DNA from 3 places in the Pseudarthrobacter sp. 1G09 genome. Region 2 is predicted to be linked to each of the others. Evidence: predicted binding sites of a transcription regulator. Region 2 holds the regulator's gene; each other region holds the start of a gene.

Region 1 (9,675 bases), 690 kb from region 2:
CACGGCCCGCCTGGGAGCGGTGCACCCGCCGCGTGCTCACCCTGGAGGATGTCACAGCCATCAAGATCACGGACACAGACGCGCTCCGTGCGGCTGGCATCGACCCCGCAGAGGTGGCGCCGGTGTTCGCCTCGGTCATGTTTGACCAGCTGTTCACCAACGGCTTCTTCCACGCCGACCCGCACCCGGGCAACATTTTCGTCACGCCCACCCAGCCCGTTTCCGGTGGCCATCCTTGGAAACTGACCTTCATCGACTTCGGCATGATGGGTGAGGTAACCCCTTCCACCCGCAGCGGCCTGCGCAAGCTCCTGATCGCCGCCGCAGCCCGCGACGGCAAGGGACTGGTTGCCGCCATCCGCGACGTCGGCGTGCTGGTGCCATCAGCGGACACCGTGGAGCTGGAACGGGCCATGACGCACCTGTTCGCCCGGTTTGGCGGGATGGGCTTCGCCGAGCTCCGCGAGGTGGATCCACGCGAATTCCGCGACTTCGCCGAGGAATTCGGCGAAGTGGTCCGGTCCCTGCCCTTCCAGCTTCCGGAGAACTTCCTGCTGATCATCCGGGCGATGTCTCTCACTTCGGGGGTGTGCAGCTCGCTGGATGAGCGCTTCAACCTGTGGGACTCGGTAGAGCCCTACGCTGCCCGGCTGCTGCGGGAAGAGGGCGGGAACATCGTTCAGGACGCAGCCCGGCAGGTGGCCGGGGCTGCGGTACTTGGGCTGCGGCTGCCGCAGAGGGTGGATGATCTGATCACCCGGATCGGTGAAGGCAGCGTGTCTGTTGCCAACCCCCGGCTGGAGCGGCAGGTGGCCAGGCTGGACCGCACGGCCCGCCGGACGGCGTCGGCAGTGGTCTTCGCCGCGCTGCTCATCGCCGGGGCCGTGGTCCGGGCCGACGATTCCGTACTCGGCACCGTCCTGATGGCAGCGTCAGCGGTTCCGCTGCTCCACGGCGCCTGGGTGGGGCGGAGGGGGCGGTAGCCGGGCGCCCGGCCGGTGGGTCGGGCACCTGGCAGGGCGCACGACGGCGTACCCTAGGTTGGGCCCGTCCGGCACCGCCGCGGCAGGGTCAAGGAACAGCATCATGACGACCAAGGGAGCCCAGTGCCATGGCCCACCACCCTGACTCCGGAACCCTGACCGTGGTCCGGCAGGATGTCTCGCTCGGTGCCGCCCGGGACCTTGAGTTCGGCCTTGAGCTGCTCGCCAGGGCGCGCACCGGAAGCATGGGCCCCACCCTTCGGCTGTACCGCCCCGCACCTACGGTGGCCTTCGGCCAGCGTGACACCCGGCTGCCCGGGTTTGACGCCGCCGCCCAGGCATGCCGCGACAACGGCTTCGAACCCCTGGTCCGCCGTGCCGGCGGCCGCGCGGCCGCTTACCACCAAGGCACCCTGGTGGTGGACCACATTGAGCCTGACGACGATGCAATCGCCGGTTCCAAAAGCCGGTTCGGCTATTTCGGGGAGCTCTTCGCCGACGCCCTGCGCAGGGTGGGTGTGCACGCCGCCGTGGGGGAAATCCCGGGGGAATACTGCCCCGGCGAATTCAGCGTGCACGGCACGGCCGCGGCTGACGGGTCCCGCATTAAACTCGTAGGCACTGCGCAGCGGGTGGTGGCCGGCGGCTGGTTGTTCAGTTCGGTCATCGTGGTGGAGGACTCCGCACCGATCCGGAAGGTTCTGACCGACAGTTACGCCGCGCTCGGCCTCGACTGGGACCCCGCCACGGCCGGCGCCGCGGACGACCTTGTCCCCGGGCTGACGGTGGAAGCAGTAACGGATGCCCTGCTCGAAACGTACGCGGGCCATGCCACCCTGGCTTCGGCGCCGTTCGGCAGCCTGGGGGCATGACCCGCGTCTACTGGATCACCAGTGTCTGGGCGCGGCAACGGGTAAGTAGTGCCCGGCCGCCCGCATTGTCCTGTACTAGGCCGCCAAGCGGTTCTTGACCTCTGCAGCGGACGGGTTGGTGGCCGCCGTGCCGTCCGGGAACAGGACGGTGGGTACGGTGCGGTTGCCGCCGTTGATCTGCTCCACGAGCTCGGCGGTACCTTCCACTTCCTCGATGTTGATTTCGGTGTAACCGATGCCCTGCGCGTCGAGCTGCTTCTTCAGCCGGTTGCAGTAGCCGCACCAGGTGGTGGAAAACATGGTGATGGTGCCGGTTTCGGGAGTGAAATCCACAGGGTTCTCCTCTGGGTTGGGTGAAGGTTTCGTTCGGGTCAACGGTAGCGTGCCCGCCGGTATTCCCCGGCGTCCGGCCGCCGGCGCGCTGCCCGGATGACAGTATGTGGCGCCGATGGCATGCTGGAGCCATGTGTGGACGCTACGTAATGGCACGCGCCGTGGGGGACCTCCTGGCAGAATTCGACGCCGAGCTGGAGGACGAGGTGAGCATTCCGCCGTCGTGGAATGTAGCCCCCACCGATGCCGTCCCCATTGTCCTGGAGCGGCTGGTTGAGGACGGCCCGGACGCCCGGCAGGTCCGCCAGCTGCACGTCGCCCGCTGGGGCCTGGTTCCTTCCTGGGCCAAAGACCCCGGCATTGGGTCCAGAATGATCAACGCCCGCAGCGAGTCAGTTCTGGAGAAGCCTGCCTTCCGGAAGGCGATCAAGTCACGGCGCTGTGCCGTCCCCGCCGATGGCTACTACGAGTGGAAGCAAGGCCCCGGGAAGTCCAAGCAGCCGTACTACGTGCACCCCGGCGCAGGCAGGGGGCTGGCCTTCGCAGGCCTCTATGAATGGTGGCGCGATCCGTCCGTGCCGGCGGGCGAGCCCGGCCAGTGGTTGCTTTCCACGTCCATCCTGACGGCGGACACCCCGCCGCCGGGCTCCGAATCAACCGTGTTCGGGAAACTGACTGCACTCCATGACCGGGTGCCGCTGCCCATGGACAGGGACACCATGCAGGCCTGGCTTGATCCGCAGGCTGATGACGCCGCCGCCCTGGTGGACATGGTGCGGTCCGGGGTCAAGGATGTGGCCGCTGACTGGCACGTGGAGTCCGTGGGCAAAGAGGTGGGCAACGTCCGTAACAATGGTCCGGAGCTCATCCGGCCGGTGGAGGCCCTCTTCTAGCAGCCCGGACCGCCGACCGGAACTCAGACGGTGACCATCCCGTCGTCGTCCACTGCCCAGGTGGGGTTGTACGCAACTTCCCAGCGGAAGCCATCGGGATCGGAGAAGTACCCCGTGTAGCCGCCCCACGGCTGGGTGACCGGTTCGCCGGTAACTGTAGCCCCGGCGGCCTTCGCCTCGTCCAGGACCCGGTCCACCTCATCGGCGGCGTGCACGTTATGGCTCAAGGTGATGCAGGGAACCGGTCCGGGAGCGTCCACCCCGGCCTCGGCGTGCATCTGGCCTGCATCCCACAGGGAAAGCACCAGCCCGTGGTTGGCCTGGATGAAAACCACTTCGCCGGGGACCTCCCGGTGCACGGGCCACCCGAGACCGTCGACATAGAAGGCCCGGGAGGCCGGAACACTGCGGACACCTAGCGAGATGAAGTCGACTCTGGGTTGCATGCTTCGATACTGTCAGAAGATGGCAACAATTCAAGGAAACGACCGGGATGCACTGGCCGACAAGGAACAGCTCGCCGCAGTCCGAATTGCCGTGGATGAGGTGGACGACCAGATCGTCACCCTCATTGCGCGCCGCGAACGCCTGATCAGGATCGCCGGTACCCTCAAGGGTGACGACGCCGAGGTCCGCGCCCCGGACCGCGTGGAGAAAATCATCCAGCATGTCCGCTCGGCAGCTGAGCGGAAGGACATCGACCCGGACATCGTGGAGGCGACGTACCGGGCCATGATCTCCGGATTCATCGAACTGGAGCTCCGGGTCCACCATGAAGACAACGGCTGACCCGCCCGGGTCACCCCTCCCTACCCTGCAGCTGCAACGCTGCGGGGAACCCTAGAGGTTTTCGTCCACCTTCACGCCGGACTGGAAGTCCCTTCCGTCAGCCTCGCTGAAGCCTGTCATCACATGGCCTTTGCCGAGGCCATTGATTGCGGCCATGGGGAAGTTTCCTGTGATGGTGCTGCCTGAATGGCTGACGCCGCCCAGGTCATAGTTCTCCTCACAGTTCTGTTCGTGGTTAAACGAAAAGAAGGCTATGGCCTCCCCGTTCATGAATTCAATGCCCAGCCGGCGCTGGGATGAGTAGTCCGGACTCGCCGCCACAAGACCCACCACGTAGGCGCCGGAACCGGGGATGTTGCCGTCTATATCGAAAGTGGCCACCAGCGTGGAGTCCTGTGCCTTGATGCTGACTTGTTTGAGGAGTGCGTCAGAGGTGCTCATGCACCCATCCTGCTACCTGCCGAACTGTCAGTCCACCCCCTGAACCACGATTCTATGCATTGGGTGGAGCCGGGCGTAGACTGGAGTTATTCGAACACATATTCGAATATTTTCCCCAGTTTGCAGTACCAGCCAGTCCCGGAGGCGCCATGGGCATGTTCAGCGAATCAGTTGATGTCGCCTGCACCCCCGACGGCCTTCCCCAGAGCCTTGTATGGGCCGGGGGTACCTATGACATCTGCGCCGAACCCCTTCGATGGTACGAACGCCGCCAATGGTGGGCTGAGGAAAGCAGGGTTCCCTTGGGGAGCGGTCCCGGGATGGTGGATCACGAAATTTGGCGGATCCAGGTCCTGCCCCAGGCTTCGCCAGGACGTCGCCCCGGCATGGAAAGCCAGCCCATGGAACCACTCACGCTTGACCTCACCCGGCACATCCGCAGCGGCAGGTGGCGGCTGCTGCGCATCCACGACGCCCTTCGACCCAGAACAGCATGAGTTTTACGCACCTGCATGTCTCAACCGCCTTCAGCGCGCACTATGGAGTCTCCTGGCCGGAGGAATTGGCCCAGGCCGCAGCTGACGACGGCGCCTCCGCGCTGGCCTGTACAGACCGCGACGGGTTATACGGCACCATCAAGCACCTCAAGGCCTGCATGGCCGCGGGGATCGACCCCATCGTTGGGGTGGACCTTGCGGTGCTGGACGACGACGGTGATCGCCGTACCGAGGTCGCCGGACGGGTTGTGGTGCTCGCCAAGGGACACAACAACGGTACCGGCTACAGGGCGCTGTGCCGGCTGATCTCAGATGCCCATTCCCGGACGTCCGGCAAAGCCGGGGGTACCATCCCCGTGGCCGTTACCCGGGCAGAACTGGCCTCAAGGACCCTCGACCCCCAAACGCTCAAACCAGTCCTGGTGGTCCTCATCGGGCCAGACTCCGACGTGGGGCGTGCCATGGGCGGAAGGCGGTACCTGCGTCCGCGCACCCTGTTCAAGCAATGGCTCGATGCCATGCCCGCAGGGACAGTGGTGGCAGAGATAGTTTCCCAGCTCAGCGCTCCCGGGTCACCCCTGAGCACCGCCCACGCGGTAAGGATGCTTCGACTCGCCGAAGAACACCGTGTTCCTGCCGTCCTCACCAATGCCGTCAGGTATTGCGGAGCTGACGGAGCCCCCACCGCCGACGTCCTCGACTCCGCACGCACGCTCAAATCCCTTCCCGAACTGGCCGGCGAACCCCTCCTGCAGCCCACCGGCCAGGGATGGCTGAAAACCTCAGGCCACATGCGACGGCTTGCCCAGGAAGTCATTTCCGCGGCAGGCTACGGCACCGCAGACCTCACGCAGCTCCTTGCGCAGACCGAGGCACTCGCCGATGCCTGCCGGATCGATCCTGCCAGTGACATGGGGTGGAAGCAGCCGGTTGTTCCGGAAGCGTCCATCATCGGGATCAACCAGGACCCCGCCCTGGAACTGGTCCAGCGGTGCCATGCCGGAATCGCCAGGCGCTTCCCGGGGATTACCGGTACCGCTGAGCAAACCATGCTCACCAGGCTCGAGCATGAGCTGAGGATCATCCGCAACCTCAACTTCTCCTCCTACTTCCTGACGGTGGCTGAAGTCTCCAGGATGATCCAGGACATGGGAGTCCGCGCCGCAGCCAGGGGCTCGGGTGCATCCAGCCTGGTCAACTACCTGATTGACGTCAGCCAGGTAAATCCGCTGCAGCATGACCTGATCTTTGAGCGTTTCCTGTCCCAGGACAGGGCCACCCTGCCGGATATCGACATCGACGTCGAAAGTGCCGAACGCCACAACGTCTACCGCAAAATCTTCGAACGGTTCGGGGCTGAGCGGGTCACGTTGATGAGCATGCAAAACGGATACCGGGCCAGGGGAGCAGTACGCGACGCAGGCCTCGCCCTTGGCATGGACGGCGACGAGGTGGGGGAGATCGCCAAGCAGCTGTGGCGCTTTTCCGCAGGGAAATTCCGGGAAGCGCTTCAGGAAAAACCTGAACTGCGCGAATTCGCCGGCCGTGTGGAACAACGGGACACGGACGGCAACCAGCAACTGGATCTCCTGGTGGACCTGACTGAGCGCCTTGACCGGCTGCCCCGCCATATCTCCATGCACCCCTGTGGAGTGATCCTGGGTGACGCCACACTGCTGGACCGCACCCCGGTCCAGCCCAGCGGGTTGGGGTTGCCCATGAGCCAGTTCGACAAACATGACATGGATCCCATGGGCATGCTGAAGCTTGATGTCCTGGGCGTCCGGATGCAGAGCGCCATGGCGTTTGCCGTCCGTGAAATCATCCGGATCCATCCCTCCAAGAGTGACGTTGTGGCAGCCGGGCACCATGCTCCCGGCCCGAAAGGGGCCGGCCCTGACTACATTGCCGCCAACGGCCGGATCGATCTCAATGCTGTTCCGCTGGACGACGAAGCCACGTTCGAACTCATCAGGAGTACCCATACTCTCGGATGTTTTCAGATCGAGTCTCCCGGCCAGCGGGAACTGATCGGCAAAATGGCACCCCGGGAATTCAACGACCTCATCATCGACATCTCCCTGTTCCGGCCGGGGCCCATGAAATCAGACATGGTCCGGCCCTTCCTGGAGCACCGGCACGGGTTCGCACCCGAGGTATATCCCCACCCGGACCTCAAGCCAGTACTCGCCGAAACCCACGGGGTCACGGTGTTCCATGAACAGATCCTCAAGACCTTCGACGTCATGACCCACTGCGGGCTTGCCCGTGCCGACGAGTTCCGCCGGGCCCTGGGCAATGAAAACCGCGAACCCGCTGTGGAGGAGTTCTTCCGAAAGGCAGCCCGTGCCGAAGGGTACGCCCCTGAGGTGGTGGACAAAGTATGGGGAACCCTGAAGGCCTTTGGAAGCTTCGGGTTCTGCAAGGCCCACGGCGCCGCCTTTGCAGTTCCCACGTACCAGTCCGCCTGGCTCAAAACGCACCACCCGGAGGCGTTCCTGGCTGGGCTGTGGGAACACGACCCCGGCATGTACCCCAAACGGTTGCTGGTAGCTGAAGCGCGGCGCCTGGGCATCCCCATCCTTCCGCTGGACATCAACCGGAGTAAGGACGAATACCGGGTGGAGCGGATCCTGTCAGGAGCCGATTCCGGAAAGCTGGGGATACGGCTCAGCCTGAAAGGCATTTACGGGCTTTCGGGAACTGAACTGAAAAGGATCGTCGCAGGTCAGCCTTTTGACTCGCTCGCAGACCTTCGGTCGCGTTCCAGGATCAGCAAGCCCAGCATCAAGCGGCTTGCCCAGCTTGGTGCGTTCGATTCCCTCCACCGGGAGGCAGGAGGAACTGCCAACCGGGCCGACCTCGTCCAGCACCTGCAACAACTCCAGGTCACAGGAAGCCGGAAGGGCACCGACGTGCTCGAAGGGCAGCTGTCCTTCCCGCTGGGCGATATTGAGTTGCGCAACGTCAAACCCGGGCTGCCCCAACCCACCCTGGTGGAAACCGTCCGGGCTGAACTCGACCTGATGGCTGTGGATGTGAGCACCCACCTGATGGACAGCCACCGCCCAATCCTGGAAAGGCTGGGCGTCACCACGGCCAACAAGCTGTTGGGACTGCGGAACGGAACCGAAGTGCTGGTGGCCGGAGTCCGGGTAGCCACCCAGACGCCGCCGATGCGTGGGGGCCGGCGGGTGGTGTTCATCAGCATCGACGACGGTACCGGCTGCATCGATTCAGTGTTCTTCCACGAAGCCCAGGAAAGCGCCGGCCCGCTCCTGTTCGGTACCCGGATGCTGCTGATCCGGGGCACCACCCGCAGGACCGGCCCGCGGGGAATCAGCCTGAGCGCCAGCATGGCCTGGGACCTCGGCAAACCCGAAACGCTGCCGTTCCCGCCGTCGGAAACTTCCTTCCAGGACGTGGCGCACCCGCTGGACGGCATTGCCAGGAGCCTTGCCATCACCGGTTTCAACGGCTGACATCGGCTATCACGCTGCCGTGTGCCGCGTTGGTCGGCCCTCCGCCGAACCGATAGCATTGACGGTGGCTGGCTGTGGTCCCCGTACGCCACAAGCTATGAAGCCTCAACTTTGAATAGGAGACACCCGTGTCAGATGCCCAGCAGATCACCCTTCTCGTCGATGGCGAAGAGACAAAGGTGACTACCGGGACAACCGGTGCGGAACTCTTCTTTGAGCGCCGCGATGTTGTCGTGGCCCGCGTCAATGGCGAACTCAAGGACCTGGACCAGGAACTGCCCGAAGGTGCCGAGGTTGAAGGCGTCACCATCGAATCCCCGGACGGACTGAACGTCCTGCGCCACTCCACCGCCCACGTTATGGCCCAGGCCGTCCAGCAGCTGCGCCCCGACGCCAAGCTCGGCATCGGCCCCTACATCACCGATGGCTTCTACTTCGACTTCGACGTCGCTGAACCGTTCACCCCCGAGGACCTCAAAACCCTCGAGAAGATGATGCAGAAGATCATCAACCAGAACCAGAAGTTCGTCCGCCGCGTTGTTAGCGAGGACGAAGCCCGCGAAGCGATGAAGAACGAGCCCTACAAGCTTGAGCTGCTGGGCAAGAAGAACGAAGCCGCCGAGGCCGGCGAAGGCGTGAACGTCGAGGTCGGCGCCGGCGACATCACCATCTACGACAACGTTGAGCGCAAGGAGGGCACCACTGTCTGGTGCGACCTTTGCCGTGGCCCGCACCTTCCCAACACCAAGCTCATTTCCAACGCCTTCGCCCTGACGCGTTCCTCTTCCGCCTACTGGCTGGGCAACCAGAAGAACCAGCAGCTGCAGCGCATCTACGGCACCGCCTGGCCCACCAAGGACGCCCTCAAGGCTTACCAGGAACGTATCGCCGAGGCTGAACGCCGTGACCACCGCAAGCTCGGTTCCGAGCTGGACCTGTTCTCCTTCCCGGATGAGCTGGGCTCAGGCCTACCCGTGTTCCACCCCAAGGGCGGCATCATCCGCAAGGAGATGGAGGACTACTCCCGCCAGCGGCATGTGGAGGCCGGCTACGAGTTCGTCTACACCCCGCACATCACCAAGGGCCACCTGTACGAAGTTTCCGGGCACCTGGACTGGTACAAGGAGGGCATGTTCCCGGCGATGCACGTCGACGCCGAGCTCAACGAGGACGGCACTGTCCGCAAGCCCGGCCAGGACTATTACCTGAAGCCGATGAACTGCCCCATGCACAACCTGATCTTCCGTTCGCGGGGCCGCTCCTACCGCGAGCTTCCGCTGCGCCTGTTTGAGTTCGGGTCTGTCTACCGGTACGAGAAGTCCGGCGTGGTCCACGGCCTGACCCGCGTCCGTGGGATGACACAGGACGATGCCCACATCTACTGC
Region 2 (9,675 bases):
TTGCACAGTGCCGTGAGCATGTGGTCGTAGAACGGCACGGAAGTGTCGATATCCGAGACGCCGGTACCGTCCAGGTTGATTTCCACGAGCACGGACGACTCGCTGGTGGCACGCTCCATGCGTGCGGTCCGGGCTGCGGCCGCGTTCGGTCCGGTGGAAGTCATGGTCAGGTGTCCTTTGTGGCAGGAAGGGGTGGTCAGGGCGTCCAGCGCCGGTTCTTCAAGTCTAGGCGGGAAGGGCCGGCTGGCTGGCAAGGATGCTTTCCAGGGAGGTGAGGAAGGCTGTGGTTTCCGTCTCAGTGCCGGCAGTGACCCGCAGGTGCCCCGGGATACCGACGTCGCGGATCAGCACACCGGCGTCCAGCAGTTCCTGCCAGACCTGGTGCGGATTCTCCAGTCCGCCGAAGAAGACGTAGTTGGAGTCTGACGCCGCCGGCTTGAGGCCCATGCGGGTCAGCTCCGACACGATGCGGTCGCGCTGCTTCTTGATGTCCTCGACGTCAGCCATGAGGGCTTCGCGGTGCTGCAGGGCCGCCAGGGCGGTTGCCTGGGTGATGGCCGACAGGTGGTACGGCAGCCGGACCAGTCGCAGCGCGTCGGTTACTTCCGGGGCGGCTGCCATGTATCCGAGCCGGGCGCCGGCCAGCGCGAATGCCTTGCTCATGGTGCGGGAAACGATCAGCCGCTCCCGCCCGGGCAGCAGCGTCAGGGCGCTGGGTGTGCCGTCGTGGGCAAACTCGTGGTAGGCCTCATCCACAATCACGATGGCCTGGCTCCCGGCGCCGGCTTCGTAGACCGCTTCCACCACGTCCAGCCCGAGGCCGGTGCCGGTGGGGTTGTTCGGTGAGCACAGGAAAACGATGTTGGGCTTCAGTTCCCGGACCTGGCGGGCGGCCGAGTCGGCGCTGAGGCCGTACCCGTCCTCACGCTCGCCCTTGATGTAGCCGGTGTCCGTGCCGCTGGCAAGCAGGGGGTACATGGAGTACGTGGGCGGGAAGCCCAGCGCCGTGCGGCCCGGACCGCCGAATGCCTGGAGGATCTGCTGGAGCACTTCGTTGGAGCCGTTTGCTGCCCATACGTTAGCCTCGTCGAGGCCGTGGCCAAGATACTCGGCAAGGGCCTTGCGGAGCTCGGTGAACTCCCGGTCCGGGTAGCGGTTCAGGCCGGTGGCAGCCTCGGCGACCGCCGCCGTGATGGCGGCTGTGACGTCAGCCGGGACACCATGGGTGTTCTCGTTGACGTTAAGGAGGATGGGGACATCCAGCTGCGGGGCACCGTAGGGCGTGATGCCCCGGAGGTTGCTGCGGAGGGGAAGCCGGTTCAGGCGTTCAAGCTGGTCATTCACCTGAACAGTTTAGTGGGAGGTGCGGTCGCCCGAAAATGTGACGGTCCACGCCTGCCCATGCAAGGTCCGCTCTGGGCGGCAACCCGCTATTCCGGGACTTCGATTCAGCCGGCGAGACGTGCCGCGAACCATTCCTAGCGCGTGGGGATGTACAGCTGCTGTCCCGGGAGAATCTTCCCGGCGGACAGGTTGTTGAGCTGCACGATATCTGCCACGACGTCCCTGGCGTCCCGCTCCGGCGCAAGGTCGGAGGCGATCCCCCACAGCGATTCACCCGGCTGCACGGTGACCGTGACGGTGGGGGTCACCGTGAGGTCCGCTGCGGAGTCGGAGGCCTTGGCCGGGGAATTGAAGAAGCCGGCGAGTGACAGCAGGAGCGCTGCCAGCAGCACCAGGGGAATCCCGATCAGGACAACCTTGCCCCGCCGCGTGAGGCGCAGTGGTGGCAGCGGCACCTGGCCGCGGTGTCCACGGGCAGAATTCCGCTGGACCGGCACCTGGCCTTCCCGCGCCGCCTGCTGAGACCGGGCACCGTTGCCGTGAACGTCGAAACCGTGTGACCTGAAAGCGGATGTAGCTGACATGACCTTAGCCCTCCTGGACCGTACTGCGTCTGTTGGTGTTGCCTGCTGGTGCCGCCCCATGGTGCTGCCTGACCGGCTCCGTGTTCGAACGGCTACCCGCCTGTTAGAACACATATTCGAATACTGCTTGATTCAGTTTTAGCACCTATGGACGAACAATGTCGAGACTCGCTAGAACAAATGTTTGAAAAAGCCATGTGGCTGACCTACGTTTGGAGGCAGGAACATCCACTCCTGAAGTTGATCAGCAGGGTCTGACATTGACGGCGGGAACACTTAGTCCGGTGCAGTTGAAAGCCCGGTGGCAACCGAAAGGCAACGGCGAACATGGCAGCAGCAGCCACCGGGGGCAGGTCGACCTCGCAGCCGAAAAGGACAGCCAAGGGCTTGACGCCGCGGCAGAAGAAAATCCTCGAGACCATCCAGCGTTCGGTCAATGTCAACGGCTACCCGCCGTCCATGCGCGAGATTGGGGACACCGTTGGGCTGGCCAGCCTCTCGAGCGTCACCCACCAGCTCTCGCAGCTGGAAAAGCTGGGCTACCTGCGGCGTGATCCGAAGCGGCCGCGGGCCATGGAAGTCCTGATGCCGCTGACCCTCGACGGCGGGACCGCCGGCAAGGTGGCCAGGCAGGCAGCGGAACCCTCGGCTGCGGCCTCCACGGGCATCACGGCGTCGGTCACGGAGTTGCCCACCGCGCTGGACACGGCCATGGTGCCCCTCGTCGGCCGCATTGCCGCCGGCGGCCCCATCCTCGCGGACCAGGTGGTGGAAGACGTTATGCCGCTCCCCCGCCAGCTGGTGGGCCAGGGCGAACTGTTCATGCTGAAGGTGGCCGGTGATTCCATGGTGGACGCCGCCATCTGCGACGGCGACTGGGTGGTGGTCCGGCGCCAGGCCGATGCCGCGAACGGCGACATTGTCGCAGCGCTCCTGGACGACGAAGCCACGGTCAAGACATTCCGCCAGCGGGACGGCCACACGTGGCTGCTGCCCCAGAACACGCAGTACGAACCGATCCTTGGCGACCATGCCACCATCATGGGCAAGGTGGTTTCGGTCCTCCGCTCGCTGTAGCGGGGCCACATGTCAACAACGGGCCACAGCAGTCCAGCCACTAAGGAAGGCGCCGTTCCGGGGAACGGCGCCTTCCTTGTTGGCATTGTCGGGTGGTGCCTACGGCGTTTCCCCGGCCAGCCTCTCCAAGGCCGCGATCGCCGTCGTGCGGTCCGTCGTGGCCCAGAAGGGCGGCAGGGCTCCGCGCAGGAACCCTGCGTAGCGTTCCGTGGCCAGGCGGGAATCGAGGACCGCCACCACACCTTTGTCGCCGGTGGAGCGGATCAGCCTGCCGGCGCCCTGGGCCAGCCGGATGGCGGCATGCGTGGCCGAGACGGACATGAAGCCGTTGCCGCCTGCCTGTGCCACGGCCCGGGAGCGGGCGGTCATGAGGGGGTCGTCCGGGCGCGGGAAGGGGATCCGGTCGATGACCACCAGGCGGCAGGAAATTCCTGGGACGTCAACGCCCTGCCAGAGCGACATGGTGCCGAACAGGCACGTATCCGGTTCGTCGGCGAACTGCTTGACGAGGGCCGTCATGGTGGAGTCGCCCTGGCACAGGACCGTCATGCCCAGCTTGGGCCGGAGGGCTTCGGCCGCCTCTTCGGCTGCCCTCCGTGAGGAGAACAGGCACAGCGCCCCGCCGTTCGAGGCGCGGATGAGTGCCTCCAGCTCTGCAAGCGATTCGGGTGACGCACCACGGCCCGGCTTGGGCAGGTGCCCGGCCACGTACAGGATTCCCTGCTTGGGATAGTCGAACGGCGAGCCGACGTCGATCCCGGTCCAGGCGGGCGCCCCTTCGCCCACCAGGCCCAATCCCCCGGCGGCGGGCTCGAAGGCAGAACCGATGGCCAGGGTTGCGGACGTCAGGACCACTGTATGCCCGGCGAAGAGCCCTTCACGGAGCCTCCCGGCCACGGACAACGGCGCGATATTGACCAGCGCAGGAGCACTGTCGTCAGGTTGGGTATAGCCCTGGCCGGGGTCGAAGGTTCCGGCGCGCGAGATCCACACGACCTCGCGGTTCTCCTTTGCCGCCAAAAGCCGTTCGGACAGTTCGAGGATGAGCATCAGGCGTGAACGCGCAAGTTGTCTGCCGCCGTCGGCCGTGTTGCTGCTGTCTCCTTTGGAGTCGGACAGCGCCGCCCTGCAGGCCTCGCGCAGCTGGTCCACGCAGTCGAGCTGTTCGTCGTTCAGTCCGTTGGGGAGCAGCCCGCTTGGGACGCCGGCAAGGGCCAGCTCCAGGTTCGCCGCGGCGGCGTTGAGCGCGTCCACGGTGATCGCCGTGTGTTTGCGGGCGCCTGAGGCAGCGGCGTGGACCATGGCGACGGAGAGCTGGCCGGACACTGCACCGGTAACCCGGTCCTGCAGCTCGTGGGCCTCATCCACCACCACAACGTCGTACTCCGGCAGCACCGCGAGTCCCTCGAACGCGCTGACTGCGAGCATGGCATGGTTGGTCACCACGACGTCGGCCTCGGCAGCGTCCTGGCGGGCCAGCTCGCTGAAGCATTCCTCGGCCAGGGGGCATTTCTGGGAGCCCAGGCACTCCATGGACGTCACCGAAACCTGCTTCCAGGCGCGGTCTGTCACGCCGGGCAGGAGTTCATCCCGGTCTCCTGTGGAAGTCTTTTCCGCCCATTCCCGGAGCCGGACCACTTCCTTTCCGAGCTGGGACTGCGGCCCGCCGGCAGCTGCGGCGAAGTGCGGCACGCTGGTGTCCTCTCCGAGGGAGAAGAGCTGCCCCTCGGAGGGTTCCTCTGAGGGAAACCCGCCTTCCAGCTTGTGCCGGCACACGTAATTGGACCGGCCCTTGACCAGCGCCACCTTGACGGGCCGGTCGAGGGCCGGGGTGATGGCTTTGAGGAGCCGTGGCAGGTCCCTGCCCACAATCTGCGTCTGCAGGGCAAGGGTGGCCGTGGACACCAGCGCCGGCTTGTTGCTTTCAAGAGCATGGGCGATCAGCGGGATCAGGTATGCCAGCGACTTTCCGGTACCGGTCCCGGCCTGCACCAGCAGGTGGTTTCCGGTTTCGATGGCCTGTGCCACCTGCCGCGCCATCTCATGCTGCCCGGAGCGGCTTTGGCCGCCCATGGCGGAAACGGCCCGGTCGAGCAGCTCGATGACGAGCTGCCCGCCGGCCGTTTCCTTGGATTCAGTTGCCACAGCCTCAGGCATTAACGGCAAAGGATTCCAGTTCGGCGGCCAGGCCCTCGCGGACCTTCACCACCGCCCGGGTTCCGGCCTCGACATGGTCCATGCTGATGATCTCCGCGTCGGAGTCGTGCAGCTTGCTGATCAGGTCGCCCCGGTTGTACGGGATAAGGAGCTCCAGTTGGACCCCGGGACGCGGAATCGAATCGCTGATGGTCTTTAGCAGTTCTGCGATTCCCTCGCCCGTGCGCGCCGAAACCACCACATGGCGCGGTTCACGCTGCTTTAGCCGTTCCACCACGAAGGGATCGGCGGCGTCGGCCTTGTTCAGGACGATGATCTCCGGGATCTTGCGGGCGTCAACCTCGCCGAAGACCTTCCGCACAGCGGCGATCTGGCCTTCAGGATCCGGGTGGGACGCATCCACCACATGCAGGATGAGGTCGGAATCGGCCACTTCCTCCAACGTGGATCGGAAGGCCTCCACCAGCTGGGTGGGGAGGGACCGGACGAAGCCCACGGTGTCGGCCAGCGTGTAACCCAGGCCGTCAGATGTCTCGGCTTTCCGGATGGTGGGGTCCAGCGTGGCGAACAGGGCGTTCTCCACCAGCACCCCGGCATCGGTCAACCTGTTGAGCAGGGACGACTTTCCAGCGTTCGTGTAGCCCGCAATTGCTACGGACGGCACTTCATTACGACGACGGTTGGCGCGCTTGGTTTCCCGGGCAGGCTTCATCGCAGCGATTTCGCGCCGCAACTTGGCCATCCGCGTACGGATCCGGCGGCGGTCCAGTTCGATCTTCGTCTCACCGGGACCGCGCGAGCCCATGCCGGCGGCGGCACCGCCCACCTGGCCACCTGCCTGGCGGGACATCGAGTCGCCCCAGCCGCGCAGGCGCGGAAGCAGGTACTCGAGCTGCGCCAGCTCAACCTGGGCCTTGCCTTCACGGCTCTTGGCATGCTGCGCGAAAATGTCCAGGATGAGCCCGGTGCGGTCGATTACCTTGACCTTGACGATGTCTTCCAGCCCACGCCGCTGGGACGGTGCCAGCTCGGCATCGACCACCACCGTGTCGGCTCCCGTGGACATGACAATGTCCTTGAGCTCCTGCGCCTTGCCCGAGCCCAGGAACGTGCCGGGGTCCGGCTTGGCACGGCGCTGCACGAGGCCGTCCAGCACTTCCGAGCCGGCGGTCTCTGCCAGGGCTGCGAGTTCCCGCAGGGAGTTCTCGGCGTCGGCCAGGGTGCCTTCGGACCACAGTCCGGCAAGGACCACGCGCTCCAGCCGCAGCTGGCGGTATTCGACCTCGGTAACGTCTTCGAGCTCGGTGGAAAGGCCCGCCGTGCGGCGCAGGGCGCGCCGCTCTTCGAGGTCCTGCTGGTCGCCGTCGTATTCAGAGTGCTCGTCGTCCAGGTGGGAGATGGCCTGGGCCTTGCCGAGGACCGCCTTCGCGTCGCCGGCACCGCCGGACGTCCTGGAGCTGGCCGGTACGTCCTTGGCGAGGATCCTGTCGATAACAGCTTGGATCTCCGCAGGACTCATATCCTGGGACGCTGGATCGGATCCGGTGTTGGGCTGGCTGGTCATGGTCTCCTTTGAAGTTTCGGCATTTCCAGAATAGTGCCGTTCGGTGGAATCTGGTGAAGTATTCGCGCTGGGCTGAGGGGCTGCGGTCATGCAGAGTCTCCTGTACTGGCAGCCGGGCAACAATGCCACGGCAGCGTGGGCGCCGCGAGGGAAAAGCGGCGGAACGGTTTGGGACCGGCATCACGGCAGGAAGCAAAGAGCGGATCAAGCTTCGAGTGTTGTCCGGCGTCCGGAGCAAACGGTGGAGTTTGGTCCGGTGCACAAGCGGAGGCGGAAAGCCTGCGTCGCTGTGGGCAGATTCGCTGGCGGGAGTGGACACCGCGGACAAGGTAGCGGGACGGGCAAGTGCCCATGCCGGCTACTCGAAGATCAAGAACATGCTGTCAAGAGTAGCAGAGGCGCCATGGCGCGGTTTCCCATTACGCTGCGGGGGGAACTACTCTGGCCAGTTATGGAGTCCGCACACTATTTCAGCGCATCGCCCGCCGGCCCCTTCACCCGGAAACCGCTGACGGTGGAACTCGCCGGAGAAACGCGGACGCTGCAGACCTCGAACGGCATCTTCAGCCCGGACGGAATCGATAAGGGAACCGCCGTGCTGCTGGCGGAGGTTCCCGCACCTGCTGCTACCGGCAACCTCCTGGATATCGGCTGCGGCTGGGGTCCCATCGCCCTGACGATGGCCCTGAAGGCACCCCATGCGCAGGTCTACGCCGTGGATGTGAACGAACGCTGCATTGCCCTGACCAACGGGAACGCCGCGGCGCTGGGCCTGTCCAATGTTGCAGCGAGCACGCCGGAGGCCGTGGATCCCGGGGTGCGGTTCGACACCATCTGGTCGAACCCGCCCATCCGGATCGGCAAGGATGAGCTGCACTCCCTGCTGAAACTGTGGCTGCCGCGGCTGGCTCCGGGAGGGACTGCCTACCTGGTGGTCCAGAAGAACCTGGGTTCGGATTCGCTGCAGCGCTGGCTGGCGGCAGAACTCGACGCATCCTTCACGGTGACGCGGGAGTCAACGTCGAAATCGTTCCGCGTACTGAAAGTCAGGAAAGCGTCCCAGACGCCACAATAACGGCCGGGCCGCTGAGCTCCACATGCTCGTGGCCGCCGGGGCCTGCGAAGAACTTAACGCCCACCACTCCGCCCGGAACGTTCACGCGCCAGGCGTCCGGGGCTCCGGCCCCGGCCCAGTGGCGGATTGCGACGGCGGCGGCGCAGGCTCCCGTGCCGCAGGACTGCGTCTCCCCCACCCCGCGTTCGTGGACCCGCATGGTGACGGAGCCGATGCCATCGAGGACCAGCGGCTCGGACGGCACCACGAATTCCACGTTGGTTCCGTTGGCCGGGACCGGTTCCACGGCAGGGGCGGTGTAGAGGCGGGTTGATTCAAGCTCGGCCAGTTCGGCGAGGGCAACCACGGTATGCGGGTTGCCCATGCTGACCGAGAGGGCCGGGCGCGGGACCTCCAGGCCTTCGGCGGTCACCAGCGAGTCCATGGCTTTGGCCGTGGCCTCACCGGGGAAAATGAACTCCCACGGGCCCATGTCCACTGCATAGCCGTCGGCGGTGCGCACCACTGTCTTCAGGCCGCCGCGGGTGCCAATGGCAAGGGCGCCCCCCACCGGGAGATCGATCAGCCCTTCAGCACGGAGGAAGTGGACAAAGACCCGGACGCCGTTGCCGCACATTTCGGACAGCGAGCCGTCGCCGTTCCGGTAGTCCATGAACCACTCGGCGTCGGGGTTGGCGGCGAGGATCTCGCGGCCCTCGGGAAGGAAGCGTGACGGCACGGCCCGGATCAGGCCATCCCCGCCGATGCCAAGGTGCCGGTTGCACAGGGCGGCCACGTGGCTGGCGTCGATGGTGTGTGCACCCTCCGGATCGGACACCAGGACGAAGTCGTTACCGGTTCCGTGCCCCTTGGAGAAGCGCAGCCCTGCCAGCGTTTGAAAGGCGGTTCCGGTGGTCTCTGTCAGGGTTGCATCCATGCCGTCAAGCCTACCGGCAGGCCCAACGGCCCCGGAAACCGGGCGCGTCCGGGCTACCGGTTGGGGTCAGGCTACCGGCAGGGGTCAGGCTACCGGCCGCAAAGGCCTGCGGCCTGAGCCAGTAAATCCGGGTCCTGCCAGTCGATCCACGTGATCCGGGGGTCGGCTCGGAACCAGGTCAGCTGGCGGCGGGCGAACTGCCGGGTGGCGACGATGGTGCTTTCAACAGCCTCGGCCACCGTGGCGGAGCCGTCGAGGACCTGCAGGAACTGCGAGTAGCCCAAGGCACGGCATGCGGTCTTCCCCGTGCGAAGTCCCAGTCCATCAAGCCGGCTGACTTCAGCCAGCAACCCGGTGTCCACCATGGCATGCACCCGGGCGGCCAGCCGTTCATGCAATGCCGCGCGGTCAACGGATAAACCGATCTGGACGGCAGGCTGGAAGTACTCCCGCCGGGGCATGAAGGAACTGAAGGGCCGGCCGGTGAGCTGATGGACTTCCAGTGCGCGGACGATGCGCCGGTCATCGTTCAAACGTTCGGCCGAGGCCGGGTCCACGTCCTGGAGGCGGGCCCGCAGGGCTGCCGTGCCGTGCGCGGCCAGGTCTGCTTCCAGGGTACGGCGCAGCTCCGGGTCGGTCCCCGGAAATTCGAGGACGTCGAGGGCGGCGCGGACGTAAAGGCCTGAGCCGCCCACCAGAATGGCCCGTTTCCCGCGGGCCTGGATGTCCCCGATCAGCTGCCGTGCCCGCTGCTGGAAGTCCGAGACGCTGGCCTCCTGCGTGACATCGAGGATGTCCAGGAGATGGTGCGGTATGCCACGGCGCTCGGCCGGGGTGATCTTGGCGGTTCCGATGTCCATGCCGCGGTAGAACTGCATGGCATCGGCATTAATGACCTCACCGTCCAGCTCAAGTGCCAGGTTGACGGCAAGATTCGATTTTCCGGACCCGGTGGGAC
Region 3 (9,675 bases), 670 kb from region 2:
TTCTCTTATTCACGGAGGAACCGCCGGTGCGCAGGTGCACCGGCGGTTGTCCGCAGCGGTAGAGGGGTTAAGGTGCCGGAAGGGCTAGCTGTCCTTCTTGCCCTCATCGTTGAGGCGCTTCAGGGTCTCGTCCGGGGTCTCAGCCGGGAACGCGGTGGTCTCAGCGGCAGTGGCCGGCGCAGCCGTGGTGCCGGCCGTGGTGCCCGCCGCCTCCGGAGCGGTCAGGGACGAAGCATCGTCCGGTACGGCGGGAGCAGCTGCTTCCGGCGCCACCGCCGGTTCCATCACCTTGGTGACGGACTGCCGATGCACGGTGGCCAGGTTGCCCGGAGAGAGTTCCAGGGTGACCTTGTTTTCGGCCTCATCAATGTCCACGATCCGGCCGAAGAGGCCGAAGCTGGTCATGACGTCGACGCCGGGGCCGAACTTCGACTGGAGCTCCGCCTGCTGCTGCTGCGTCTTCTTGTTCCGGCGGAACATCATGAAGATGAATACGCCGAGCATGACGAACAGGAGAATTGACATTGGATCCAAGGGGAATTCCGTTCTTTGTGGTACCTGGCTGGTTTTCCGGCAGCGCCGGACTTTGTCTGTGCCGGGCGGAACAGTCATGGAAGCCGATCCCTGACGGACCTCCTGCACCGGCGGCGCGGCCGATAGGCCATGCGCACAACAAAGACCCGAACGTGCCGAGCGTCATACCAGTCTAAGGGGAAAAGCTGGAGGGAGCCTGTTATTGGCTCTCCGGGGCCCAGTCCCCCGTGACCTCGGCACCCGTTTCGCGGTCAAAAAGATCCAGCTGTTCCTGGCCGAACACGCCTGCAGGGATGGCGTAGCCCAGGTGTGTCCAGGCCGGCGCCATGGCGATGCGGCCCCGCGGGGTGCGGCCCAGGAGCCCTTCGCGGACGAGGAAAGGCTCCGCGACAGTCTCCACTGTTTCGGTTTCTTCGCCGACGGCGATCGCCAGCGTGGAGAGCCCCACTGGCCCTCCGCCGAACTTGGTGATGAGGGCCTCGAGGACGGAACGGTCCAGTCGGTCGAGCCCCTTCTTGTCCACTTCATACATGTCGAGCGCCGCCGACGCGGAGCGGGCATCGATCTGGTCTACACCATGGACCAGGGCCCAGTCGCGCACGCGGCGGAGCAGCCGGTTGGCGATTCGGGGCGTTCCGCGGGACCGGCCGGCGATCTCGCTGAAGCCGGCAGAATTGACCTTCAGGTCCAGCAGGCCGGCAGAGCGCCGCAGCACAAGTTCGAGTTCCGGAACCGAGTAAAACTCCAGATGGCCGGTGAAACCGAAGCGGTCCCGCAGCGGGCCGGGAAGCAGCCCGGCCCGGGTAGTGGCACCCACCAGTGTGAAGGGGGGAAGTTCCAGCGGGATGGCAGTGGCACCCGCGCCCTTGCCCACCACGATGTCCACACGGAAATCCTCCATAGCCATGTAGAGCATCTCTTCAGCCGGCCTGGACATGCGGTGGATTTCGTCGAGGAAGAGGACTTCGCCCTCGGACAGCGAGGACAGGATGGCGGCGAGGTCTCCGGCGTGCTGGATGGCGGGGCCGCTGCTGATGCGCAACGGGGCGTTCATTTCCGCCGCCACAATCATGGCAAGGGTGGTCTTACCGAGACCCGGAGGACCCGAGAAGAGCACATGGTCGGCGCTGCGGCCGCGCATTCGGGACGCCTTCAGGACCAGGGACAGCTGCTTCCGCACGCGGTGCTGGCCCACGAAGTCGTCCAGGTTCTTGGGGCGGAGTGCGGCTTCGATGGCGCGTTCCTCCGGCTCCTCCCCCGCTGCCACCAGTGACGGTTCAGCCACGGCTGCCTACGCGGTTGCCCGCCCGCGCGCCGTCCTGGCCGAGCCAGCGGAGGGTGGTCCGGAGGATCTCCGGGACGTTGCCGCGGAAGGAAACTTCGGGCTCGTCCGCCAGTGCCTTCTCGATGCTCGACGACGCGTCCTTTTCGGACCAGCCCAGGCTGGTCATGGCGGCGACCACCTGCGGCTTCCAGTTGGCCTCCGCCGCGGTGGTGGCGGCAGCGGGAGCCGTACCGTGCGGAACGAGCTTGCCGGCCAGTTCAAGGACAATCCGCCCCGCCACCTTCGGGCCGATCCCGGGAACCTTGGTGAAGGTCTTGTTGTCGCCGGTATGCGCGGCAACGCGGATCGCCTCAGGATCGTGGACCGCCAAGACGGCCAGTGCGAGGCGCGGACCCACCCCGCTCACACTCAGCAGGACGTCGAAAACTTCACGTTCGTCGTCGTCCGCAAAACCAAACAGCGTCAACGAGTCTTCGCGGACGATCAGGGAGGTGAAGACCTTTCCCTCTTCGCCCACGTGAAGCCCGCTGAGGGTCTGCGGGGTGGCGTAGACGCTCATGCCCGCACCGTTCAAGTCGATGACGGCCGTGGACAGGCCTACGTGCGCTACGGTTCCGCGGAGGAAACTGATCAAGGCCTGGCTCCTGCTTGTGCTGCCGGCCTGCCGCCTGGCAAGAGGCGGAGCCCGGTTATCCGAACATATTTACTAATACCCTAGCAAGCTGCAGGGACATTCAGCGTGCGCGGCGCGCCTTCGCTTCGGCCTCGGCCCAGGCCTGCTGGGCCGGTGTCAGCGCCGAACTGCCCGGACCGGTGGTGGAAACCGGGGCCCCGCTTCCGGCGCGCCAGGCGTGCGTGATGGCCAGTGCCAGGGCGTCCGCGGCATCGGCCGGACGGGGCGGGGCGTCGAGGCGGAGGATCTTGGTGACCAGCTTGGTCACAGCGTCCTTGTTCGACGTGCCGCTGCCCGTAACGGCGGCCTTGACCTCCGACGGCGTATGGAGCGCCACCGGGATCCCGCGCCGCGCAGCTGCCGCAATCACCACGCCGGACGCCTGCGCCACACCCATCACGGTGCTGACGTTGAGTTGCGAGAAGACGCGTTCGACGGCGAGCACCTGGGGCTCGTAGCGGTCCAGCCATTCGTCGATGGCCAGCGCAATCACGAGCAGACGCTGGTCCAGGGATTCGTCGGGCGAGGTTCCGACGACGCCGACGGCCACCATGGTGGCCCGCCGGTTCCGCTCGACGTCCACCACCCCGATGCCGCAGCGGGTCAGCCCGGGGTCCACGCCCAGGACACGGAGTGTCATGGAGATGGATTGAGTCGCGATAGGGTGTGCTGCGACGGGCGCAGGTCAGCAGGCAAAGCCGCCGGTCACTCTGATTCCAGGGCGGCCTGGACCTCGTCGCTGAAATCGGCGTTGCTGTAGACGTTCTGGACGTCGTCGAGCTCCTCGAGGGCGTCGGCCAGCTTCATGAACTTCCGCGCTCCGTCGACGTCCAGCCCCACCTGCATGGACGGAACGAACTCCACTTCATCGGTGTCGTACTCGATGCCGGCGTCCTTAAGGGCTTCGCGGATGGCCGGAAGGTCGCCCGGTTCGGAGTGGATCTCGAAGGATTCGCCGTTGTCCTTGACCTCTTCGGCGCCGGCGTCCAGGACGGCCATGAGGACGTCGTCTTCGGCCAGGCCGTTCTTGGGCAGGTTCACCACGCCCTTGCGGTTGAACAGGTAGCTGACGGAACCGGGATCGGCGATGGTGCCGCCGTTGCGGGAGATGGCGAGGCGGACCTCGGATGCCGCCCGGTTCTTGTTGTCGGTGAGGCACTCGATCAGCAGGGCGGAACCCTGCGGGCCGCGGGCTTCGTACATGATTTCGGTGTAGTCCACCACTTCGCCGGTGAGCCCGGCGCCGCGCTTGATGGCGCGGTCGATGTTGTCGTTGGGGACCGAAGTCTTCTTCGCCTTGGTGACCGCCAGTTCAAGGCCGGGGTTACCGGCCAGGTCCGGTCCGCCCATGCGGGCAGCAACTTCGATGTTCTTGATCAGCTTGGCGAAGGACTTTGCACGGCGGCTGTCAATGATCGCCTTTTTGTGCTTGGTAGTCGCCCATTTGGAGTGGCCTGACATGCTTTACGCTTCTCCTCTGATCATGCGGATAAAAAGTTCGTGTACGCGTTTCTCCCCGGTCACTTCCGGATGGAAGGAGGTGGCCAGCAGCCGGCCGGAACGCACTGCGACAATTCTAGCGGCCCCGGGCAGCCCGGCGGTGTGGGACGCATGTTCCGGATCGGCCGGTTCAACCTGGGCCAGGATTTCCACGCCGGGGCCTACGCGCTCCACCCACGGTCCGCGAATAAAAACGGCATGGACCGGAGCCACACCGGCGTCGGTGGCGCTGAACTCCAGGCCCTTGAAATCCAGGTCCGTCTCGAAGGACTCGCGCTGGCGTCCGAAAGCGTTGCGGCGGACCGTCATGTCCAGCCCGCCGAATGTCTGCTGGGGGGCACCCGAAAGGTCCGTGGCGGGGTCGGCAATGTCCGAGGCCAGCAGGATCATGCCCGCGCAGGAACCGTAGACCGGCAGTCCGCCGGCGATGCGTTCACGCAGCGGCTGGTCCAGCCCGAAAGCCCTCGCGAGCTTGTCAATGGCCGTGGACTCGCCGCCGGGAATGATGAGCCCGTCCAGGCCCTCGAGTTCCTGGGGACGCCGGACGCTGACCCCCTCGGCACCGGATTCCGCGGCGGCACGGAGGTGCTCGCGAAAGTCGCCCTGGAGCGCCAGGACGCCGATCCGAAGGCCCGAGCCCACGCGTGCGGGATCGGCGGAAAGGGTATTTGTCATCGTCCCAGCATACGGGCACCGCTGATGTCCGCCCGGCCGGGCGGGTCACACTCCGGCGGTTCCATGCCGCGGCTGGGATATATTCGGACAATGCCCTTTTACACTGTTCCGCTTGGCAAACTGGTGCGCCGGGTATCCCGGCTTCGAGGCGGCGGGTCCGCGCTTCCGGGGCTCGTCGTCGAAAAAATCGACCCCGGTTTCATGCGGCGGACACTCACCACCCTGCCGCACGGCGTGGCAGTGGTCAGCGGCACGAACGGGAAGACCACCACCACCAAGATGGTGGTGGAGCTGCTTGAAAGCCAGGGCCTGAAGGTTTTCACGAACCGCACCGGCAGCAATTTCACCCGCGGCGTCGCCGCTGCCCTGCTGGGCGAGGTTGACTGGCGCGGGCGGCTGGACGCCGACGTCGCGGTCCTGGAACTCGACGAGGCACACGCCGTGCACTTCGTGAACAGCGTGCCGCCGAAGTACTGCCTGCTCCTGAACGTCCTCCGGGACCAGCTGGACCGGTTCGGCGAGATCGACAAGACAGCCCAGCTCCTGCAGCACATCGCCGCGAAGACAACCGGGACCGTGGTGCTGAACCGTGAAGACCCGAGGGTGGCCAGGATCGCGGAAACCCTCACCGGCCAGGAGGTCCGGTATTTCGGCCTGGACGACTCGCTGCTGGGCACGTTCCCCAATGACGACGATATGCGCGCCGCTCCCGGCAGCCCCGCGCCGGCGGGCCTCCCGGAGAAGCCCGCGGCCGACGTCGTGCTCCGCAAAGTGGGCGCGGACACCGCCGAGTTTGAGTACGACGGCGGGACCGTCAGCACCGCGATGAAGCTCCGCGGGGTGTACAACATCTTCAACGCGGCCGCGGCGCTGACCCTTGCGCGGGCGATTTGCGGCGGAGCCGCGACGGACACCAACCACGAAACCCTGCTGGAGGCGCTGTCCCAGGTGGCGCCCGCCTTCGGCCGCGGTGAGAGCCTTACAGTGGAAGGCCAGCCCCTTGACCTGGTGCTGGTGAAGAACCCCAGCGGTTTCCGCCTGGGCCTGAAGTCCTTTCCTGCAGGCGGTTACGCCACCATGATCGCCATCAACGACAACTATGCCGACGGCCGGGATATGTCCTGGCTGTGGGACGTGGAGTTCGATTCGCTCCGGGCCGAAGGCGTGGACCAGCTGACCGGTTCCCGTGCCTACGACATGGCATTGCGCCTGCAGTATGACGACGTCCGCATCGGTGCCGTGGATCCTGACATCGCGCCGGCCCTCGCCGCGTTCATCCGGGGGGCGAAAGGCCAGCCCAAGCGCATTTTCTGTACTTATACGGCCATGCTCGCCATCCGCCGGGAACTATCGAAGATCACCACTGTGGAGGTTGTCTCTTGAGCCAGGAAACTCCGGGCACGTCCGGTCCGTCAGCCGCGGACGGCAAGGGCATCCTCAGGGTGGTCCAGCTCTACCCGCGCGACATGAACATTTACGGCGACTGGGGCAACGCCCTGGTGCTGCAGCAGCGGATCCGGTGGCACGGATACACGCCCGAACTGCTGGAATACAATGTGGGTGACCCCTTCCCTGACGACGTGGACATCATTGTGGGCGGCGGCGGCCAGGACAGCGGGCAGCTGGTCATCCAGGACGACCTGCAGGCCCGGGCGGATTCCCTCAGGGAGCTCGCCGAAGACGGCACGCCGATGCTGGTGATCTGCGGCCTGTACCAGCTCTTTGGCCGGTTCTTCAAGACCAGGACCGGCTCGGTGATTCCGGGGATCGGCATCCTCGACGTCGAAACGCATGGCACCGATGAGCGCCTGATCGGCAATGTCAAGGTAACCACGTCCGAATTCGGCGAGGTGCTGGGCTACGAGAACCACAGCGGCCAGACCACCCTGGGAAGCGGGGTCCGCCCGCTCGGCACCGTGGCGAAGGGCACCGGCAACAACAGCAGCGACGGCCACGAGGGCGCCCGCTACCGCAACATTGTGGCCAGTTACCTGCATGGCTCGCTGCTTCCGAAGAACCCGGCCATCGCGGACTTCCTGATCCGCACAGCTGCTGAACGCAAGTTTGGAACGTTCGAGCCCGGCCTCCCGGATGACCGGTACGCGGAACTCGCTCGGGACCACGCGGCACGCCGGCCGCGCTGATCCGTCGGGTTTAGGGGCTTTTCCCTTAGCTTCGTGGCGGTCGCAGCTTCATAACGGCCGTCAGGGTTCGAGAGTGATGAGGAGTTCGTGGGCGCCGGCAGTTGCGGCGCCCATGGAGTTCACCACTTCAATGGTCCGCTGCCGCGTGGCGTCGTCGGCCGGTGCCCCGGCGCAGTGCCCCTGCGGCGCATCTGCCGCCACCGAACACCACCGGTAGGGATTCCCGACCATAACGGTCGGCGTCCACGCCAGGTCCGTGACGGTCCACTTTCCGGCAGCGTCCTGGCCGAACTGCGCGCGGACCAGCAGGCCCTCACTTTTGGCTGGATGCGCAGGGGAAACGTCCGTGATCCCGTTGCCCAGTCCGTAGGCGATCCAAGTGCCCTTGTAGTTCTCGATGGGCAGCACCGATGGGGAGTGGCCGTAGACCAGGTTGAACTGACCGCTGTCCGCCAGCGCACGGGCTGCCACCGTTTGTTGGACGCCCGGGGTACCGGTGTTCCCGCCGTTGCCGTCCCCTGCGTGCATGGCACCAATCACGACGTCGGCGCCCAGCATCCGCGCCTTCCTGGCCTTGGCAATCATGGTGCTGGAGTCCAGCACGTCCACCTGCCACGGGTATTCGGGAGTCTTCCCGTTGAGTCCGGAAGTTGCCTCGATGACAGCCACCTTCGCAGCAGGAGTCGGCAGGATGAGGATCTGTTGGGACTCTGTTGCGGTGCGGTAGGAACCGGTGTGCTTCAGGCCGGCCGCATCCAGGGCATCCACGGTCCGCAGGAGTCCGTCGGTACTGCGGTCAAGAATGTGGTCGCCTGCGGTGGTGCAGGCCTGGTAACCGGCGTCCTTTGCAGCGGTGACGATCTGCGGCGGGACGTTGAACGAGGGGTGGCCGGCAAACGGCCCGTCCGGTTTCGCCACAGGGGCCCCCTGGTGGCAGATGGCGAGGTCGCTCCTTTCCAGGTAGCGCCGTTGCCCCTCCAGCATCGGCAGGAAATCCAGGCCCGGCTTCCCGGTGGCAGCGGCATCCTGCTGTGCCTCCTGCCAGATGCTGCTGTGGACCAGCATGCCGCCCGTGAGCACCACCGACGCGCAGCGCAGCACCGGGCACCGCGGGCCCTTGCCGGGCGTGGGCGAAGGTGTGGGGGTTGGCGGGGCACTGGAAGCCGAGGCTGTACCGGACGGCATTCCGGGGTGTGGGCTCTTGGTGGACCCGGAGGCGGACTCACCGGCGCCGGCCCCCTGCGCCACAAGGCCGCACCCGGCGAGCGGACCAGCCACGAGCAGCAGGCCTGCGACCGACACAGCGCGCATCCACCGCTGCAGCCCGGCACCCGCGCGGGAGCGCGCAGGAGCCCTCCCGGTACTTTTCCCCATACCGCCAAGTCTAGGAATGGCCAGCCTTCGGCGCGGGCATTTGGCCGCATTGAGAAGCGTGCCCTCATGTGAAAGGTTTTCATCATGACTAACCCCCTTCTGGCTCCCAGCTCGCTGCCGTACGGGCTCCCGCCCTTCGCCCGCATCGAGGCCGCCCACTACGCCGAGGCCATCGAAGCGGGCCTGTCCGAACACCTCGCTGAAATTGACCGCATTGTGCAGAATCCGGAGGTACCCACCTTCGGGAACACCGCGGTGGCGATGGAGCAGTCAGGGCGGTTGCTGGACCGCGCAGCCGCTTCCTTCTTTACCCTGGTCTCGGCGGACGCTTCGCCGGAGATCAGGGAACTCGAGACGAAGTTCTCGCCCCGGTTTTCGGCCCACCAGGATGAGCTCTTCCTGAACCATGACCTGTATGAGCGTTTCCGGGGCATCGATACCTCTGCATGTGATCCCGAGTCGGTCCGGCTGGTGGAGGAGTACCTGAAGGAGTTCCGGCAAACGGGTATCCAGCTCGATCCCGCCGGACAGGACCGGCTCAGGGCCGTTAACGCAGAGCTCGCCGGTCTGGGCACGGAGTTCGGCCAGCGGGTTAAGGAAGGGATGAAGGCCGCGGCGCTCCTCGTCGAGGATGTGGAAGAACTTGACGGCCTGCCCGCCGACGACGTCGCCGCCGCAGCTGAAGCGGCCCGGGCAGCAGGACATGAGGGGCAGTTCCTGCTGGGGCTTATCCAGCCAAGCAACCAGCCTGCCCTTGCCTCACTCACGGACCGGGCCGTCCGCCGTCGGCTGTTCGAAGCGTCCGTTGCACGGGGCAGCAGCGGCGGCCCCCTGGATGTCCTGGGCCTGGCCAGGTCCATGGCCCGGCTGCGTGCAGAGAAGGCCACGCTGCTGGGTTTTGCGAATTACGCGGAACTGGTGGCAGACCGCCAGACGGCGCCTGACTTCGGGGCGGTGCAGTCCATGCTGAACCGCATGGCCCCCGCCGCCGTCCGCAACGCGGACCGTGAAGCGTCCGCCCTTGCCGAGTCCGCCGGGCACGCCCTGGAACCGTGGGACTGGGCCTACTACTCGGCGAAAGTCCGCCGGGAAAAGTACAGCGTGGACGAGCAGGCCCTCCGCCCCTACTTCGAGCTGGAGCGCGTGCTGCGGGACGGCGTGTTCTTCGCGGCCGGATCCCTGTACGGCATCAGCTTCCATGAGCGGGAAGACTTGGCTGGTTACCACCCGGACGTGCGGGTCTGGGAGGTCAGGGATTCCGACGGCGGCGGGCTGGGGCTGTTCCTCGGTGACTACTGGTCCCGCGAATCCAAGCGGGGCGGCGCATGGATGAACTCGCTGGTGGAACAGAACGCCTTGCTGGGTACCAGGCCGGTGGTGATGAACACGCTCAACATCACCAAACCCGCGCCCGGTGAACCGACCCTCCTGACACTTGACGAGGTGCGGACCGTGTTCCACGAGTTCGGCCACGCGCTGCACGGGCTCTT

The links. Region 2 encodes LexA, which represses DNA repair genes until DNA is damaged. Its sites were predicted from a motif close to TCGAACANNTGTTCGA; they were not measured.
Region 1: ACP3TD_RS11215 (DUF6504 family protein) is a predicted target of LexA. The motif match lies at 4,402-4,417, and genes of this name have one in related genera.
Region 3: ruvA (Holliday junction branch migration protein RuvA) is a predicted target of LexA. The motif match lies at 2,513-2,528, and genes of this name have one in related genera.

The regions. Positions count from the first base shown of each region.
Region 1 covers NZ_CP188306.1:2,436,866-2,446,540, reverse strand. The annotation lists gene ACP3TD_RS11250 (ABC1 kinase family protein) at 1-983, shown strand, start outside; gene ACP3TD_RS11245 (lipoate--protein ligase family protein) at 1,112-1,855, shown strand; gene ACP3TD_RS11240 (mycoredoxin) at 1,931-2,188, opposite strand; gene ACP3TD_RS11235 (SOS response-associated peptidase) at 2,320-3,081, shown strand; gene ACP3TD_RS11230 (VOC family protein) at 3,105-3,527, opposite strand; gene ACP3TD_RS11225 (chorismate mutase) at 3,547-3,870, shown strand; gene ACP3TD_RS11220 (hypothetical protein) at 3,922-4,311, opposite strand; gene ACP3TD_RS11215 (DUF6504 family protein) at 4,461-4,808, shown strand; gene ACP3TD_RS11210 (DNA polymerase III subunit alpha) at 4,805-8,290, shown strand; gene thrS (threonine--tRNA ligase) at 8,419-9,675, shown strand, end outside.
Region 2 covers NZ_CP188306.1:1,750,803-1,760,477, reverse strand. The annotation lists gene hisB (imidazoleglycerol-phosphate dehydratase HisB) at 1-164, opposite strand, end outside; gene ACP3TD_RS08130 (histidinol-phosphate transaminase) at 226-1,344, opposite strand; gene ACP3TD_RS08125 (LysM peptidoglycan-binding domain-containing protein) at 1,479-1,928, opposite strand; gene lexA (transcriptional repressor LexA) at 2,256-3,005, shown strand; gene ACP3TD_RS08115 (ATP-dependent DNA helicase) at 3,105-5,162, opposite strand; gene hflX (GTPase HflX) at 5,155-6,726, opposite strand; gene ACP3TD_RS08105 (class I SAM-dependent methyltransferase) at 7,178-7,801, shown strand; gene dapF (diaminopimelate epimerase) at 7,773-8,717, opposite strand; gene miaA (tRNA (adenosine(37)-N6)-dimethylallyltransferase MiaA) at 8,807-9,675, opposite strand, start outside.
Region 3 covers NZ_CP188306.1:2,423,438-2,433,112, forward strand. The annotation lists gene yajC (preprotein translocase subunit YajC) at 85-525, opposite strand; gene ruvB (Holliday junction branch migration DNA helicase RuvB) at 734-1,819, opposite strand; gene ruvA (Holliday junction branch migration protein RuvA) at 1,812-2,453, opposite strand; gene ruvC (crossover junction endodeoxyribonuclease RuvC) at 2,554-3,132, opposite strand; gene ACP3TD_RS11160 (YebC/PmpR family DNA-binding transcriptional regulator) at 3,198-3,953, opposite strand; gene pdxT (pyridoxal 5'-phosphate synthase glutaminase subunit PdxT) at 3,957-4,667, opposite strand; gene ACP3TD_RS11170 (MurT ligase domain-containing protein) at 4,758-6,050, shown strand; gene ACP3TD_RS11175 (type 1 glutamine amidotransferase) at 6,047-6,811, shown strand; gene ACP3TD_RS11180 (CapA family protein) at 6,872-8,185, opposite strand; gene ACP3TD_RS11185 (M3 family metallopeptidase) at 8,270-9,675, shown strand, end outside.